One region of the Streptomyces sp. NPDC101110 genome, then DNA from elsewhere that is predicted to be linked to it. Evidence: riboswitches for the same ligand, from Rfam matches in the RefSeq annotation. Region 1 holds a riboswitch; each other region holds the start of a gene.
What was found. Region 1 has a riboswitch for cobalamin ahead of ACIQU3_RS18480 (ribonucleoside-diphosphate reductase subunit alpha). Riboswitches for the same ligand answer to the same signal wherever they lie in the genome.
Positions count from the first base shown of each region.

Region 2: it holds a riboswitch for cobalamin, as region 1 does, so the genes downstream of both, ACIQU3_RS22730 (energy-coupling factor ABC transporter permease) here and ACIQU3_RS18480 (ribonucleoside-diphosphate reductase subunit alpha) in region 1, are expected to answer to the same signal.
Region 3: it holds a riboswitch for cobalamin, as region 1 does, so the genes downstream of both, ACIQU3_RS24885 (ABC transporter substrate-binding protein) here and ACIQU3_RS18480 (ribonucleoside-diphosphate reductase subunit alpha) in region 1, are expected to answer to the same signal.
Region 4: it holds a riboswitch for cobalamin, as region 1 does, so the genes downstream of both, ACIQU3_RS23330 (cobalamin biosynthesis protein) here and ACIQU3_RS18480 (ribonucleoside-diphosphate reductase subunit alpha) in region 1, are expected to answer to the same signal.

Region 1 covers NZ_JBIVZM010000007.1:121,022-125,070, forward strand. The annotation lists gene ACIQU3_RS18480 (ribonucleoside-diphosphate reductase subunit alpha) at 1-1,257, opposite strand, end outside; cobalamin riboswitch at 1,381-1,584, opposite strand; gene ACIQU3_RS18485 (GNAT family N-acetyltransferase) at 1,591-2,097, opposite strand; gene mctP (monocarboxylate uptake permease MctP) at 2,204-3,832, opposite strand; gene ACIQU3_RS18495 (DUF3311 domain-containing protein) at 3,829-4,049, opposite strand, start outside.
Region 2 covers NZ_JBIVZM010000009.1:264,030-268,078, reverse strand. The annotation lists gene ACIQU3_RS22735 (serine/threonine-protein kinase) at 170-1,627, shown strand; cobalamin riboswitch at 1,755-1,940, shown strand; gene ACIQU3_RS22730 (energy-coupling factor ABC transporter permease) at 1,970-2,683, shown strand; gene ACIQU3_RS22725 (energy-coupling factor ABC transporter substrate-binding protein) at 2,680-3,048, shown strand; gene cbiQ (cobalt ECF transporter T component CbiQ) at 3,055-3,804, shown strand; gene ACIQU3_RS22715 (energy-coupling factor ABC transporter ATP-binding protein) at 3,801-4,049, shown strand, end outside.
Region 3 covers NZ_JBIVZM010000011.1:67,818-71,866, forward strand. The annotation lists gene ACIQU3_RS24865 (cation diffusion facilitator family transporter) at 1-163, opposite strand, end outside; gene ACIQU3_RS24870 (ArsR/SmtB family transcription factor) at 173-532, shown strand; gene ACIQU3_RS24875 (4-hydroxybenzoate 3-monooxygenase) at 534-1,757, opposite strand; gene ACIQU3_RS24880 (CoA-binding protein) at 1,910-2,338, opposite strand; cobalamin riboswitch at 2,422-2,612, shown strand; gene ACIQU3_RS24885 (ABC transporter substrate-binding protein) at 2,681-3,697, shown strand; gene ACIQU3_RS24890 (FecCD family ABC transporter permease) at 3,694-4,049, shown strand, end outside.
Region 4 covers NZ_JBIVZM010000010.1:57,257-61,305, forward strand. The annotation lists gene ACIQU3_RS23320 (anion permease) at 1-520, shown strand, start outside; gene ACIQU3_RS23325 (hypothetical protein) at 549-770, shown strand; cobalamin riboswitch at 910-1,043, shown strand; gene ACIQU3_RS23330 (cobalamin biosynthesis protein) at 1,144-2,151, shown strand; gene ACIQU3_RS23335 (cobyric acid synthase) at 2,153-3,661, shown strand; gene cobN (cobaltochelatase subunit CobN) at 3,658-4,049, shown strand, end outside.

The DNA of each region.
Region 1 (4,049 bases):
CTGGTTGGCGGTGCGGTTGGCGGCGTCCTTGAAGGTCATCCAGCCGTTGCCGGTCTGCGCGAGGGTGCGCATCATGCGGCCGTACAGTTCGCGGGCGGGCAGGGTCTTCTTCGCGAGGCCCTGCGCCTCGGCCGCCCGGTACGCGGCGTCGAACTCCTCACCCCACAGGTCGACCAGCTCCGGCACGTCCGAGGGGGAGAACAGCGACCACTGCGCGTCGGCGTTCACGCGCCGCATGAACTCGTCGGGCACCCAGTGCGCGAGGTTCAGGTTGTGCGTGCGACGGGCGTCCTCGCCGGTGTTGTCGCGCAGCTCCAGGAACTCCTCGACGTCGGCGTGCCAGGTCTCCAGATAGACCGCGGCGGCGCCCTTGCGCCGGCCGCCCTGGTTCACGGCGGCGACCGAGGCGTCCAGGGTCTTCAGGAACGGGACGATGCCGTTGGAGTGCCCGTTGGTGCCGCGGATCAGCGAACCGCGGGCGCGGACCCGGGAGTAGGCGATGCCGATACCGCCGGCGTGCTTCGACAGCCGGGCCACCTGGTGGTACCGGCCGTAGATGGAGTCCAGTTCGTCCTGCGGGGAGTCCAGGAGGTAGCAGGACGACATCTGGGGGTGCCGGGTGCCGGAGTTGAACAGCGTGGGGGAGGAGGGGAGGTAGTCGAGGCGGCTCATGAGCCGGTAGAGGGCCGCGACCTCGTCCAGCGCGCGGGTGGTGTCGTCCTCGGCGAGGCCGCACGCCACCCGCAGCATGAAGTGCTGGGGCGTCTCGACGACCTTGCGGGTGTGCGGGTGGCGCAGCAGGTAGCGGCTGTGCAGGGTGCGCAGGCCGAAGTAGCCGAAGCGGTCGTCGGCCGCACCGTCGATCAGCGCGTCGAGACGGGCGGCGTGGACACGCACGAACTCGGCGGTGCGGTCGGCGATGAGCCCCTCGCGATGGCCGACCGCGACGGACTCGGTGAAGGACGTGACGCCCTGCGAGGCGGCCTCCTCACGGATGCTGATGGTCAGCAGCCGGGCGGCCAGCCGGGAGTAGGCGGGATCCTCCGAGATCAGACCGGCCGCGGCCTCCGTCGCCAGTTCCCGCAACTCCCGCTCGTCCGCCTGCGCGGACCGGCCGCGCAGCGCGGCGGCGGCGACCCGGTCGGGGTCGGCGTCGGGGAGGTCGGCGGTCAGCTCGCTCAGGGTCCGCAGCAGCGCGGCACCAGGGGCGTCGTGCTCTTCTTCGGCTGAGACCGGCTCGGCTGGCGCGATGGTCACGTGGGGCTCTCCCTCGCTCGGCACGGGGGCCTCGTCAAGGGCAGGGGGCAGCACACGAGCGCACGCGGCGTCGCGTCCACCGGCCCACTCCACGAGGCCCGGACGTCAGGGCACACCGGCCGGGTGGCCGGGTGCGCTGTCGGCAGGTCCTCGGACTGACCCCTGTGCAGGGCGGCACCCGGAACACGAGGGTTCCGGGAACGGACATGCACAAGTACACCGTTGCGGGACAGTTCCGGATTCGCACCGGATTCCCCTGCGGCGACAGCGAGCATGAGCATACATCTTGTGCCGGGTTCGGACGGCACCCCCAGATGTTGTGTCGTACTGGTTTCAGAGCGTCAACTCATAGGTGAGAAGAGTGATGTCCACCAGCTCCGGGAGAGGGTTCCAGTCACGCTCGGGTGTGCGAGTGAAACCCAGCCGTTCGTAGATGCGGTGGGCCGCGTGCATGGTGCGCTGGGTCGACAGCACGACGCTCCGGCAGCCCGGGGTGGCGCGCGCCCGGTCGACGCATGAGCGCACGAGGGCCTCGCCGACTCCCTGCCCGCGGGCCGCGTGCGAGACGGCGAGCATGCGGATCTCGGCCTCGCCGGGGCCGGCTATGTCGGCCATGGGGCCGCCGGACGGGACGAACGTGACGCCCCCGAGCACGCGGCCGTCCCTGAGCGCGGCCAGGACCTCCGCGAAGGCCGCCCGCCCGGCGACGTCCCGCAGCACGCGCAGGTACTGGTCGCCCTCGCCGAAGTCGAGGAGGCCGTCCCGAAGGTAGGCCTGGGCGGTGAGGGTGCCGAGTTCGTCGTATTCGGTGGGTTCCACGGGGCGGATCAGGAGGTCCATGGCGTGAGTGTGCACGACAGCGGGCCGCCGAGGGTGCTTGCTCCTCGGTGACCCGCTGTCGGTTGTGTGTGTGTGCTCGCGCAGTCCCCCGCGCCCCTTGAGGCCCTCAGTGCGAGGTACCTGCTGTGGCGGGTGGGAGTTCCACCTGGACGCCGGGGTCGCCCGCGTCCGCCGTGTAGTCCTCGGGCTTGGTCTCGTCGATGCCGTCGGGGGCCTTCAGGGCCTTCAGGACGAAGGTCAGGACCACCGTCACCACCACGTTCAGGACGAACGCCGTGAGGCCGATGTAGCCGATCTCCCCGATGCCCGGGATCTCCTTCGCGGAACCGCCGAAGTGCTTCTGCGTCGGGGAGGCCACGCCGTACGCGGCGACCGTGCCGTAGACCATGCCGACCGCCCAGCCCGCGAGCAGCGCCCAGCGGTGGAACCAGCGCGTGAACAGGCCGCCGACCAGGGCCGGGAAGGTCTGCAGGATCCAGATGCCGCCCAGCAGCTGGAAGTTGATGGCGACCGTCTTGTCCATGGTGAGGACGAAGGCCAGGGCACCGACCTTCACCAGCAGGGAGACCAGCTTGGAGACCTTGGTCTCCTGCGCCGGAGTGGCGTCCGGCTTGATGAAGTCCTTGTAGATGTTGCGGGTGAAGAGGTTCGCGGCCGCGATGGACATGATGGCCGCCGGCACCAGCGCGCCGATGCCGATCGCCGCGAAGGCCACGCCCGCGAACCAGTCCGGGAACATCGTCTCGAACAGCTGAGGGATCGCCAGCTGACCGTTCTGCACCTTGATGCCGGCCGCGATCGCCATGAACCCGAGCAGCGCGAGCAGACCCAGCATCAGCGAGTACAGCGGCAGGATCGTGGTGTTGCGGCGGATCACCTCACGGCTCTTCGAGGACAGCGTCGCCGTGATCGAGTGCGGGTACATGAACAGGGCCAGGGCGGAGCCCAGCGCCAGCGTGGCGTAGGTCCACTGGCCCGGCTCGGCCGGTGTCAGCGCCCCGCGCGGCGCGCCCGTCGCCGGGTTGGTCTGGCTGTACGCCTCACCGGCCTTGGCGAAGATGTCGTCGAAGCCGCCCAGCTTGACCGGGATGTAGATGATCGCCACCGCGATGACGATGTAGATCAGCGTGTCCTTCACGAACGCGATGAGCGCGGGGGCACGCAGGCCGGACGAGTACGTGTAGGCCGCCAGCACGCCGAAGGCGATCAGGAGCGGCAGGTCCTTGATGAACCAGTTGGTGTTCTCGCCGCCGCCGACGCCCATCACGTCCAGCACGGCCTGGATGCCGACCAGCTGGAGTGCGATGTACGGCATCGTCGCCAGGATGCCGGTCACGGCCACCGCCAGCGACAGGCCCTTCGAGCCGAAGCGGCCGCGCACGAAGTCGGACGTCGTGACGTAGCCGTGCTTGTGGGACACCGACCACAGGCGCGGCAGGAAGGTGAAGATCAGCGGGTAGACCAGGATCGTGTACGGGACGGCGAAGAACCCGGCCGCGCCCGCCGCGTAGATCGCCGCCGGCACGGCGACGAAGGTGTACGCCGTGTACAGGTCGCCGCCGAGCAGGAACCAGGTGATCCAGGTACCGAACGAGCGGCCGCCCAGGCCCCATTCGTCCAGGCTGTGCTCGTTCTCGGCCTTGCGCCAGCGCGCGGCCAGGAAGCCCATGACCGTCACGGCCAGGAAGAAGAAGATGAAGACGGCGAGTGCGACGCCGTTCACGCCGTCCTTCACTGCGACGCACCGCCCTTCGCGGCCGAGCGGGCGCGCTGGTCACGCTGCCACAGCTTGTAGGCGATCATCGTCAGACCGGTGGAGATGAGCACCCAGGCCATCTGGTACCAGTAGAAGAACGGGATCCCGAGGAAGGCCGGGTCGGTCTTGGCGTACGAGCCGACCCACAGCATGGCCACGAACGGCGCTATGAGGCACACGGCGATGACGACGCGCA
Region 2 (4,049 bases), on a different contig from region 1:
CGGCACCGGAATTCCCTTCCGGCACCCTCCGGGGACACCGCCGCGGAACTCGGTGGTCACGCCGCGCCAGTATCCTGGGTCGGCTGCGGCGCCCCCCACCAATCCCGGTGCGGAAGCGGGGAGTTCGGCCTGCGGCTATGACCTTCCCATACGCATGAGACGAGGACGAGTGCTGCTAGCGGGCCGCTACCGGCTGGATGTTGAGATCGGGCGCGGTGGAATGGGAGAGGTCTGGCGTGCCTACGACACCACGCTCGCCAGAGCGGTGGCCCTCAAGCTGCTGCTGCCCCAGGACACCGACCCCACGGCGACCTCCCGGTTCCGTCTGGAGGCTCAGACCGCCGGACGTCTCAACCACCCCAACGTCGTGGGTGTCCTGGACTTCGGCGAGTACGACAACCGGCTGTACCTGGTGATGGAACTGGTCGAGGGCGACAGCCTCGCCGGGGTGCTGGCCGGTTCCGGCGCGCTGCCCGCCGAGCGGGTGGCCCGTCTCGCCGCGCAGGCGTCCGCGGGGCTCGCCGCCGCGCACGCGCAGGGCATCGTGCACCGGGACGTCAAACCCGCCAACCTGCTGCTGGACGCGGCCGGCACGCTGAAGATCGGTGACTTCGGCATCGCGCGGTTCCTCGACGACCCCGGCGCCGCGCTCACCGCCACCGGGCAGATCATCGGCACCGGCCTCTACCTAGCGCCCGAGCGGGCCCTGGGCAAGCCCGCGGGGCCGGCGTCCGACATGTACTCCCTGGGCTGCGTGCTCTACCAGCTCCTCAGCGGACGCCCGCCGTTCGAGGCCGACACCGCCGTCGCCCTGCTCCACCAGCACCTCGACTCGGCTCCCGTGCCGCCCCGCGAGCTGGGGGTCGCCGGGCTTCCGCCGGCGTTCGAGAACTATCTCCTCGGACTGCTCGCCAAGCAGCCCGAGGAACGGCCCACCGCCCAGCAGGCCGCCGAGTGGTTCGCCGGGGGAGCCTGGCGAGGCCTGCCCGAGCCGCTGCCGGAGGTCTCCCCACCGCCGCGGCCCACGACCACGTCCACGGCGAAGCCCGCAGGGCCGGACCCGTACGCCGCCGCCGAGACCGGCAGTCCGACCACGTACGCGCTGCCCGCGACCACGGGTCACCGCACCGCGGCCCGGGCCGCCCGGACGGGGCGTTCGGGCCGCACGCGCGGGCGCGGCGGTGCCGGCAACCGGTCCACGGCGGTCGCGACGGCCGCCGCCGCGGTCCTCTTCCTCGCGGCGATGCTCCTCGGCATGCGCTGGTTCTCGCCCGACACGACCACGGAGGGCACGGAGCCCGACGCCTCCCCGACGGCGAGCAGCCCGGCCGCCACGGTGCCCGAAGGCACCGCCGCGCCCGGCTCCCCCGGCCAACAGGCCGATCAGCAGGCCGATCAGCAGGCCGACCCGGCGGGCGGGCCGGGGGCAGCCGACACCCCGGCCACCGGCACCGTGGCCGATGTCACTCCGTCCGCTTCGCTCTCTGCGCCGACTCCTGCCGCGCCCGCGCCGAGTGCGGCGGCTCCGACACAGGAGGAGGGCGGCGGGCCGGCGCAGCCGAAGCCGGAGAAGCCGCGCAACGGCGGGGAAGAGGGGGAGAGCGACGACGGCGGAGACGACGGCTGACGCCGCCCGAGGGCATGCGGCGGAGCCCTGCCCGGTGCGCCTCGATCGGCCGTGAGATGCGCCGGTGTGCGAACGGGCGCCCCCTCGCGCGCCCCTTGGGTGGCTTGTCATCGCCCTTATCCCGGCCTTATTGTCACCACGCCTTGGTGAACGGGAAATCCGGTGTGATGCCGGTGCGGCCCTCGCCACTGTGAATCGGGAAGTCCGGCTCCAGCCCTCACGGGCAGCCACTGGGTCCTCGTGACCCGGGAAGGCGGAGTCCGGGCGGTGGTACCCGTCAGCCAGGAGACCGGCCAAGGCGCGTCAACCATCCACGAGGTGCTGGAGAGGGTCTGCTGAGCCATGCACATTGCCGAGGGTTTCCTTCCTCCGGCGCACGCGGTCGCCTGGGGCGTCGCGTCGGCGCCGTTCGTCGTCCACGGGGTCCGGTCGCTCACCCGTGAAGTACGCGAGCACCCCGAGAGCACGCTGCTCCTCGGTGCGTCCGGCGCCTTCACGTTCGTCCTGTCCGCGCTCAAACTCCCTTCCGTCACGGGCAGTTGCTCGCACCCCACCGGCACGGGTCTGGGCGCCATCCTGTTCCGGCCGCCCATCATGGCCGTGCTGGGCACCATCACCCTGCTCTTCCAGGCGCTGCTGCTCGCGCACGGTGGCCTGACCACGCTCGGCGCCAACGTCTTCTCCATGGCGATCGTCGGGCCCTGGGCCGGGTACGCCGTGTACAAGCTGCTGCGGCGTTCCAACGCGCCGCTGATGGTGGCGGTGTTCTTCGCCGCGTTCGTCGCCGACCTGTCCACCTACTGCGTCACCAGCGTGCAGCTGGCGCTCGCGTTCCCCGACCCGGGCAGCGGATTCCTGGGCGCGCTCGGCAAGTTCGGCTCCATCTTCGCCGTCACCCAGATCCCGCTCGCGGTGAGCGAGGGCCTGCTGACCGTGCTCGTGATGCGGCTGCTGGTGCAGTCCAGCAAGGGTGAACTGACCCGGCTGGGCGTGCTCGTCGCCAGGAAGCAGGCGCGGACCGGGACCGAGACCGAGACCGAGGCGGCGGCCCGATGAAGAAGAACACGAAGATCAACCTGATCCTGCTGCTCGCCGTGGCCGCGCTCGCGGTGCTGCCCCTGGCACTCGGGCTCGGCGACCACAAGAAGGAGCCGTTCACGGGCGCCGACGGCGAGGCCGAGACGGCGATCACCGAGCTGAAGCCGGACTACGAGCCGTGGTTCTCGCCGCTGTACGAGCCGCCGTCCGGCGAGATCGAGTCGGCGCTGTTCTCCCTCCAAGCTGCTCTCGGCGCCGGTGTCCTCGCCTACTACTTCGGCCTGCGCCGGGGCCGCAGGCAGGGCGAGCAGCGGGCACGGGAACGGGACTCCGACGACGCGCTGTCCGGTACCGCCGGGAAGTCCACCGAGGGACGGGACTGAGCCCGGGTGCTGCCGATCGACGCGGCGGCGCACGGCAGTCGCTGGCGCCGCCGCCATCCCGTGGACAAGGCCGTGCTCGGGCTCGGCCTCACCGTACTCGCGATCTCCCTGCCGCCCTGGCCTGGCGCGGCCCTGGTGCTCCTGACGGCCCTGGTGGTGCTGCTGGGTCCGGCCGGTGTGCCCGGGCGGCGGCTGTGGCGGGCCTACCGGGTACCGCTGGGGTTCTGCGTGACGGGCGCGCTCACGCTGCTCGTCCAGGTGGGCGGGCCGGGAGGATTCGTCGCCTTCGCCGCCGACGGGCCGGTCCGGGCCGGGGAGTTGCTGCTGCGGACCTCGGCGGCCTCCCTGGGCGTGCTGCTGTTCGCCTTCACCACGCCCATGTCCGACCTGCTGCCCCGGCTGGTCCGGGCCGGGGTGCCCGCCCCGGTCGTCGACGTCGCGCTCGTGACGTACCGGATGAGTTTTCTGCTGCTGGACTCCGTGCGCCGCATCCGGGAGGCCCAGGCGGCCCGGCTCGGGCACACCAGCCGGGCCGCGGAGTGGCGGTCCCTGGCCGGGCTCGGCGCCACCGCGTTCGTCCGGGCCTTCGACCGGGCCACCCGGCTCCAGGCCGGGCTCGCCGGGCGCGGCTACGACGGCACCCTGCGGGTCCTGGTGCCCGAGGCCCGGGTCTCCGTCCGCTTCACGGCGGCCAGTTGCGCGCTGCTCGCGGCGCTGGCCGTCCTCACCCTCGTACTGGAAAGGCCGCTGACATGAGCGAGCCCGCCCTCGTCGCCCTGCGGGGCGCGTCCTTCGCCTACGAGGACGGCCCGGCCGTGCTCAGCGGCCTCGACTTCGAGATCCGCGAGGGCCGTGCCCTCGCGCTGCTCGGCCGCAACGGCAGCGGCAAGACCACGCTGATGCGGCTGCTGAGCGGCGGCCTGAAACCGCACGAGGGGAGCCTGACGGTCGAGGGGCGGCCGGTGGCGTACGACCGCAAGGGGCTGACCCGGCTGCGGACG
Region 3 (4,049 bases), on a different contig from region 1:
GTCCGTGTCCCTGCCGGTGTCCGGGCCCGTGCCCGTCTTCGCCCCCGTCCCCGTGCTCGTGTCCGTGGTCGAGTCGTTGGGAGTGGGTGTGCTCGTGCCGTTCGCTCACGTGGTTCCCCTTCCGGTGCGCGCGGGAGTGGACGTACCCGTGCCGTGGCGCCATTATGTGCGTATGAGCGCACGCATGCACCTGTCATCTGCGCACGATGCGCATCCGCGCAGCCCCGGCGAGGAGCAGTTCGCACTCGCCGCCGAACTGCTGGCCCTGCTGGGTGACCGCACCCGGCTCGCCCTGCTGCACGCGCTGACCGGGGGAGAGGCCGACGTCACGACCCTCACGGAGGTGTGCGGGGCGGCCAGGCCGGCGGTCAGCCAGCATCTGGCGCGACTGCGCCTCGCGGGCCTGGTCGACACGCGCAAGGAGGGCCGCCGGGTGATCTACTCACTGCGCGACGGCCATCTGCGCCGCCTGGTCGACGAGGCGCTGAACGTGGCCGACCACCGGCTCAGCGACCGCCCGCCGCACGACTGAGTCAGTAGCGCGCCGCGGTCCCGAGGTACTGCTCGGCGAAGGCGGCGGCCGCGGCGGGCGAGGTGAACAGGCGGCGCATCCGGGCGAGCGCGGTGCCCGCACGGAACGGGTCACCGGCCGCCGTGCCGTGGTACACCTCGGACAGCCACTGCGAGAACTCCTGGTAGTCCCACACGCGCCGCAGGCACGCCTGCGCGTAGCCGCCGAGGCCGCTGTCGTCGCCGGTGGTCAGCCGGGCCACCAGGGCGTCCCCGAGCAGGAAGGCGTCGTGCAGGGCGAGATTCATGCCCTTCGCCGCGATGGGGGCGACCAGATGGGCCGCGTCCCCGGCGAGGTGGAGCCGGCCGTGCACCATCGGCTCGACCACGTAGTCGTGCATGTCGAGCACACGCTTCTCGATCAGCCGCCCTTCGGTCGGCGCGGGCACGCCGGCCGCCCCCAGCCGCTGCCGGAGCTCCGACCAGACGCGCTCGTGCGGCCAGTTGTCCGGGTCGTCGCCCGGCGGGCACTGGAGGTAATAGCAGGTCACCTCCGGGCTGCGGGGCATCTGGCCGGCGAACCCGCGCGCGTGGCAGCCGAACAGTACACAGTCGGAGGACGGCGGCGCCTCGGCGAGCAGGGCCAGCCAGCCGATCCCGTAGTCGTGCCGCGCGATTTGCACCCGCTCGGGAGGGAGTGCGGCCCGCGTCGCGCCGCGCGCGCCGTCGCACCCGGCGACGAAGTCGCAGTGCACGAACCGGCGTTCACCCGTCTCGGGGCAGGTGTACGACACCGACGGCCGGTCGCTGTCGATGTCGTGCAGCGCCACGTTCCGGACGCCGAAGCGGATCTCGCCGCCGCGGACGTCGGCGTACTCGTGCACCAGGTCCGTCACCAGCAACGGCTGCGGATAGACGAAGTGGTGGCTGCCCGTCAGTTCTCCGTAGGGGAACCGGTAGCGCTGCCCGTCGAAGCGGAACTCGCACGCGGTGTGCAGTTCCGCGCGGTCCAGGAGGTTCCGGGCGAGGCCCCGCTTCTCCAGGCCCCGTACCGCCCATTCCTCGATGATCCCGGCGCGTGGCCGCTGTTCGATGAACTCGCGAGTCTCCGCCTCCAGCACCAGGCAGTCCACGGACGCGGCCCGCAGAATGTTGCCGACGGTCAGACCGGCCGGACCGGCGCCCACGACGACGACTGGGAAGCGTTGCGGGGCGCCGGAGTCGAGAGGTGGGGAGGCGTGGGGCATGCGCCAATCATGGAGGCCGGTCTCAGTGGACCGGGACCTCCGTGACAGCCACCTCCTCGATGCGCCGCTCGATCTCCCCGGACAGGGACGCCGAATCCCGGGCACCAGCGCGCGGAGCCTTGACCGGCTGCGGGTGTTTCCCGGGAAACGCTTCAGGATTCCTGTACGCGGTGATGAGGCAGCCGTGGGATCTCGATGGCCGGGCAACGGTCCATCACCATCTCCAGGCCCGCCGCACGGGTCCGGTCGTACGCCGCCTCGTCGATCACGCCGAGCTGGAACCAGACGCCCTTCGCACCCTTGGCGACCGCCTCGTCCGCGACCGCTCCGGCGAGGTCGCTGTTCACGAACACGTCGACGACATCCACGTCGAAGGGGATGTCCGCCAGGCTCGCGTAACCCTTCTCCCCGTGCACCGTCTCCGCCTTCGGATGCACCGGCACGACGCGCTTGCCGAAGCGCTGGAGGACGGCGGCGACGCCGTACGCCGCTCGCTGCCGGTTCGACGACAGGCCCACCACGGCCCAGGTGTCGCCGAGCTCGGTGAGGATCCTGCGGACCGTTGCCTCGTCGCCGTACACCGGCGGCCTCCTCAAAAGTCGTGGACGAACTGCTCTCCCCGTCAACGGCGGCGAGCGCGCGGTGATTCCCCGGACGACCCCCGTGATAGCTTGCCGGGGCCAGTCGAACCCATGTACGTGGGTCAGGGAATCCGGTGCGAATCCGGAACTGACGCGCAGCGGTGAGGGGGACGGGCGGGGCCTCGGCCACTGGACCGACTCGCGGACGTCCGGGAAGGCGCCCCGACCCGGGTGAACCCGAGTCCGAAGACCTGCTGGCGGCCCCCGCGGCCGCGCGCGGCGGGGGAGCACCGTACGACCGGGCTCCGCGATCGAGCCCTCGACGACTGAGGACTGGTTTTCGTGCCCCTCGCCCGACCCGCCCGTGCCGCCGCCCTGCTCGCGGCCGGCTCCCTGCTTCTGACCGGCTGCGGCGGCGGCCCGTCCACCGACGCGAAGGCCGCCGTCACGCTCACCGACTGCGGGCACGAGGTCCGCGTCACAGCCCCGCCGCGGCACGCCGTGTCCCTGAACCAGGGCACCACCGAGATCCTGCTCTCCCTCGGTCTCGCCGACCGGCTCGCGGGCACGGCCACCTGGACCGACCCCGTGATGAAGGGACTGGCGAAGGCGAACGCGACGGTGCCGCGCATCGCCGACGACAACCCGTCCTTCGAACGCGTCCTTGACACCGAGCCCGACTTCGTCGCCGCGTCCTTCGTCTCCACCCTCGGCAAGGGCGGCGTCGCCACCCGCGAGCAGTTCGAGAAACTCGGCGTCCCCACCTACGTCTCCCCGTCCGACTGCGTCGGCAAGGACAACTCGGGCGGCGGGGACGGCGCACGCGACAAGACGCTGGGCATGGACACCGTCTACGGCGAAGTCCACGACCTCGCGACCGTCTTCGGTGTGCGGGAGCGCGGCGACGAACTCGTGGAATCCCTCCGGCAGCGGATGAAGAAGGCGACGGCTGGCGTCGACGCCTCCGACGTCACCCTCCTGTACTGGTTCGCGAACTCCGAGTCGCCCTACATGGCGGGCTGCTGCGGAGCGCCCGGCATCATCACCCGTGCCCTCGGCGCGAAGAACGTCTTCGACGACACCCACGAGGAGTGGCCTCAGGTCAACTGGGAGACGGTCGCCGACCGTGACCCCGACGTCCTCGTCATCGGCGATCTGACCCGCAAGTCCCAGACGGCCGAGTCGGCCGCGAAGAAGATCGCCTTCCTGGAGTCCAACCCGGTCACCAGGAACATGGAAGCCGTCCGGCACAAGCGGTACGTGCTGCTGAGCGGGCAGGCCATGAACCCGACCATCCGCACCGTCGAGGGTGTGGAACAGGTGGCCGCAGGGCTGCGCCGGTTCGGACTGGTGAAGTGACCGCCCAGGGGCTGCCGGCCGCCGGGACCGGGCCCCGGCGCCGGGCGGGACTCGCGCTGGGCACCGCCGGGACCGTCGCGCTCGTCGTCTCCCTCGCTGTGGCCATCACCATCGGCCCCGCCGACATCGGCGTCGCGGACGTGTGGTCCGTCGTGGCCGCCCATCTCGGCCTCGGCAGCTCGGAGCTGACGCCGATCCGGGACGGCATCGTCTGGCAGCTGCGGCTGCCGCGCACCCTGCTCGCGGCCGTGTGCGGGGCCGGACTCGCCGTGTGCGGGGCGGTGATGCAGTCGCTGTTGCGCAACCCGCTGGCCGACCCCTTCGTGCTCGGGGTGTCCTCGGGCGCCTCCAC
Region 4 (4,049 bases), on a different contig from region 1:
GACCGACCTCCAGCCGCAGCAGGGGTTCGCCGCCCAGACCTCCGCGGCCACGGTCATCCTGGCCTCCTCGCACCTCGGTTTCTCCCTCTCCACGACGCACTCCGTGTCCGGTTCGGTGATGGGTGCCGGTCTCGGCCGCAAGGGCGGCGTGGTCCGCTGGTCCACCGCGACGCGGATGTTCGTCGCGTGGGGTCTGACGCTGCCGGCGGCGGCCCTGGTGGGCGCTCTCGCCGAGCACGTCACCGGCTTCGGCAGCTGGGGCACCGCCGTGGTGGCCGTCTTCCTCGTCGCCTCCAGTGCGGCGATCTGGAAGCTGTCGCGGCGCGAGGTGGTAGACCACACCAACGTCAACGACACCGGCATCGAGACCGAGGAGCCCGCGGGCGTGATCACCACGGCGATCGCCGCGGTGACGCCGCCCCCGGCGAGCGGATCGGCCACGGCGTCCGAGGACCCGGTCCCCGCGTTCCCGTCGCAGGCCACCGCCGAGCGCACGCCGACCACGACCACCACGGTCTGACCCCCGGTTACAAGGAAGAGTTTCCGATATGAAGATCGACTGGGCGGCCCTCGGCTCCGTCTTCGGCGTCAGCCTCGTGGTCACCGTGGCCCTCGTCGGACTGTTCACCCTCGGCATCACCGGTCTCTCGCGCCGCGAGCGGGCGGTGGCGGAGGGCGGGTCCGCGAGCCTCGCGGTCACCGGCGCGTACGCGTGTTTCGCGGCGTGTGCGGCGGCCGTCGGGTACGGGATCTATCTGATCGTGGCCTGAGCACCGCAGCGCACATCGTGTCCGCCGGGCGGCACGGGACTTGAGGTCCCGTGCCGCCCGGTCGTCGTGTGGGGCAGGGGGGATGTGGGGTTCTCCACACTCTCCCCTCGCAGGTCAACGGCAAGTTGACGGCCGTTCCCGGCCGTGGTGGACTGCCGGGGCCAGTACGGCGGCAGGAGAGGAAGCCGGTGAAAGTCCGGCGCGGTCCCGCCACTGTCACCGGGGTAGCAATCCCCGGGAGCCAGGAACTCTCACCGCCGATCTCGTCGAACCAGGGCGTGGACACCCTGAGTGAGGACACATATCGCCATGCGCGGCTGCCGATCGAGGTTCACCACCCCACCCCTGCCCGCCCTCCTGGCCGGCTGAGCCCATGGGTGCCAGTCGCGTCTTCGCGTACGGCGCCGCCGCCGGTCTGATCGGTGACCTGCTGCTCGGTGATCCTCGCCGGGGGCATCCGGTCGCCGCGTTCGGGCGGGCCGCGGGTGCCGTGGAACGGGTGCTGTGGCGGGACCACCGCGGGTGGGGCGCGCTGCACACCGCAGTGTGTGCCGGAGGGGCCGCCGCCCTCGGGTCCGTCGCCGCACGTGCCGTGCGCACCTCCTCCGTCGCCTCCGTAGCGCTGACCGGTGCCGCCACCTGGGCCGTCGTCGGGGGGACATCACTCGCCCGGGAAGCACGGGCCATCGGGCAGGCCCTGGAGTCCGGGGACATCGAGGCGGCCCGGGCCCGGCTGCCGCACCTGTGCGGCCGGGATCCGCAGGCTCTCGACGCCGACGGCATGGCCCGGGCCGTGGTCGAGTCCGTCGCCGAGAACACCTCCGACGCGGTGGTGGGGGCGCTGGTGTGGGGCGCCGTCGGTGGGGTGCCGGGGCTGCTGGGCTTCCGGGCCGTCAACACCCTGGACGCGATGGTCGGGCACAAGTCGGCCCGGTACCGCCGCTACGGGTGGGCCTCCGCGCGGCTGGACGACCTCGCGGGGTGGCCGGGAGCGCGGCTGACCGCCGTGCTCGCCGCCCTGGCCGGACCGGATCCGCGGGGCGCCGTGCGGGCCTGGCGGGCCGATGCGGCAAAACATCCGAGTCCCAACGCCGGACCCGTGGAAGCCTCGTTCGCGGGGGCGCTCGGGGTGCGGCTCGGCGGGACGCTCTCGTACGGCGGGCGGGTGGAGCACCGGCCCGTGCTGAACACGCAGGGGCGTGCGGTCGGCACGCAGGACGTCGAACGGGCCGTGCGGCTGTCGAAGCGCGTGACGTGGCTCGCGTTCGGGGTGTGCGCGGGCGCGCGGTTGCTGACGAGTGCGCGGTTGTTCAGGAGCGCGCACTCGCTCGGGAGTGCGCCGTCGCTCAAGGGCGCGCGGTCGCTGAAGAGGGGGAAATGACATGAGCGGTGGGCTTCTCGTCGCCGGTACCACCTCCGACGCCGGCAAGAGCGTCGTGACCGCCGGGATCTGCCGGTGGCTGGTGCGCCGAGGCGTCAAGGTCGCGCCCTTCAAGGCGCAGAACATGTCCCTGAACTCCTTCGTGACGACGGAGGGGGCCGAGATCGGGCGGGCACAGGCCATGCAGGCGCAGGCCTGCCGCGTCGAGCCGACCGCGCTGATGAACCCGGTGCTGCTCAAGCCCGGCAGCGAGCAGAGCAGTCAGGTCGTACTGCTGGGCAAGCCGGTCGGAGAGATGAGCGCGCGCGGCTACCACGGCGGCCGGCAGCAGCGGCTGCTCGGGACGGTGCTGGACTGTCTGGAGCAGTTGCGGGGCACGTATGACGCGGTGATCTGTGAGGGGGCCGGTTCTCCCGCCGAGATCAATCTGCGGCGGACGGACATCGTGAACATGGGCATCGCCCGGAACGCCGGGCTGCCCGTGCTCGTCGTCGGCGACATCGACCGGGGCGGGGTGTTCGCCTCGTTCTTCGGGACGGTGGCGCTGCTGTCGCCCGAGGACCAGGCGTGTGTCGCCGGGTTCCTCGTCAACAAGTTCCGCGGGGACGTCTCCCTGCTGGAGCCGGGCCTGGACATGCTGCACGGGCTCACCGGGCGGAAGACGTACGGCGTGCTGCCGTTCCGGCACGGGCTCGGGATCGACGAGGAGGACGGACTGCGCGTCTCCCTGCGGGGAGCGGTGCGGGAGTCCGTCGTCGCCCCGCCCGTCGGGCAGGACGTGTTGCGCGTCGCGGTCTGCGCCGTGCCGCTGATGTCCAACTTCACCGACGTGGACGCGCTGGCCGCCGAACCGGGTGTCGTGGTGCGGTTCGTGGACCGGCCGGAGGAACTGTCCGACGCCGACCTCGTCATCGTGCCCGGCACCCGCGGGACGGTCCGGGCGCTGGAGTGGCTGCGGGAACGCGGGCTCGCCGACGCCCTGGTCCGCAGGGCCGCCGAACAGCGGCCCGTGCTCGGCATCTGCGGCGGCTTCCAGATCCTCGGCGAGCACATCGAGGACGACGTGGAGAGCCGCCAGGGACACGTCGACGGGCTCGGGATCCTGCCCGTGCGGGTGCGGTTCGCCCGCGAGAAGACCCTCACCCGGCCGGCCGGCGAAGCCCTCGGGGAACACGTCGAGGGTTACGAGATCCACCACGGCGTCGCCGACGTCACCGGAGGAGTCCCCTTCCTGGACGGCTGCCGGGTCGGCCAGACCTGGGGCACGCACTGGCACGGCTCGCTGGAGTCGGACGGCTTCCGGCGGGCCTTTCTGCGCGAGGTGGCGGCCGCCGCGGGCCGCCGCTTCGTGCCCGCGCCGGACACCTCGTTCGCCGCGCTGCGCGAGGAGCAGCTCGACCGGCTCGGCGACCTGATCGAACAGCACGCGGACACCGACGCGCTGTGGCGGCTCATCGAGTCCGGCGCGCCGCAAGGACTGCCCTTCATTCCACCGGGAGCACCCGCATGAGCACTGTGTTGTTGTTGTCGACCGCCGACACGGACCTGCTGGCGGCCCGCGCCGCCTCCGGTGCCGACTACCGGATCGGCAACCCGACCCGCGTGGACGTCCGGGAGGAGCTGCCCGCCCTGCTGGACGGGTCGTCCGTCGCCGTCGTCCGGCTGCTCGGCGGCAAGCGGGCCTGGGAGGACGGGCTCGCCGCGCTGAAGGCCTCCGGCATCCCGACCGTGCTGCTCGGCGGCGAGGCCGTGCCGGACGCGGAGCTGATGGCCGAGTCGTCCGTCCCGGCCGGTGTCGTCGCGGAGGCGCTGCGGTACCTCGTGGAGGGCGGCCCGGACAACCTCACGGAACTCGCCCGGTTCCTCTCCGACACCGTGCTGCTGACCGGCGAGGGGTT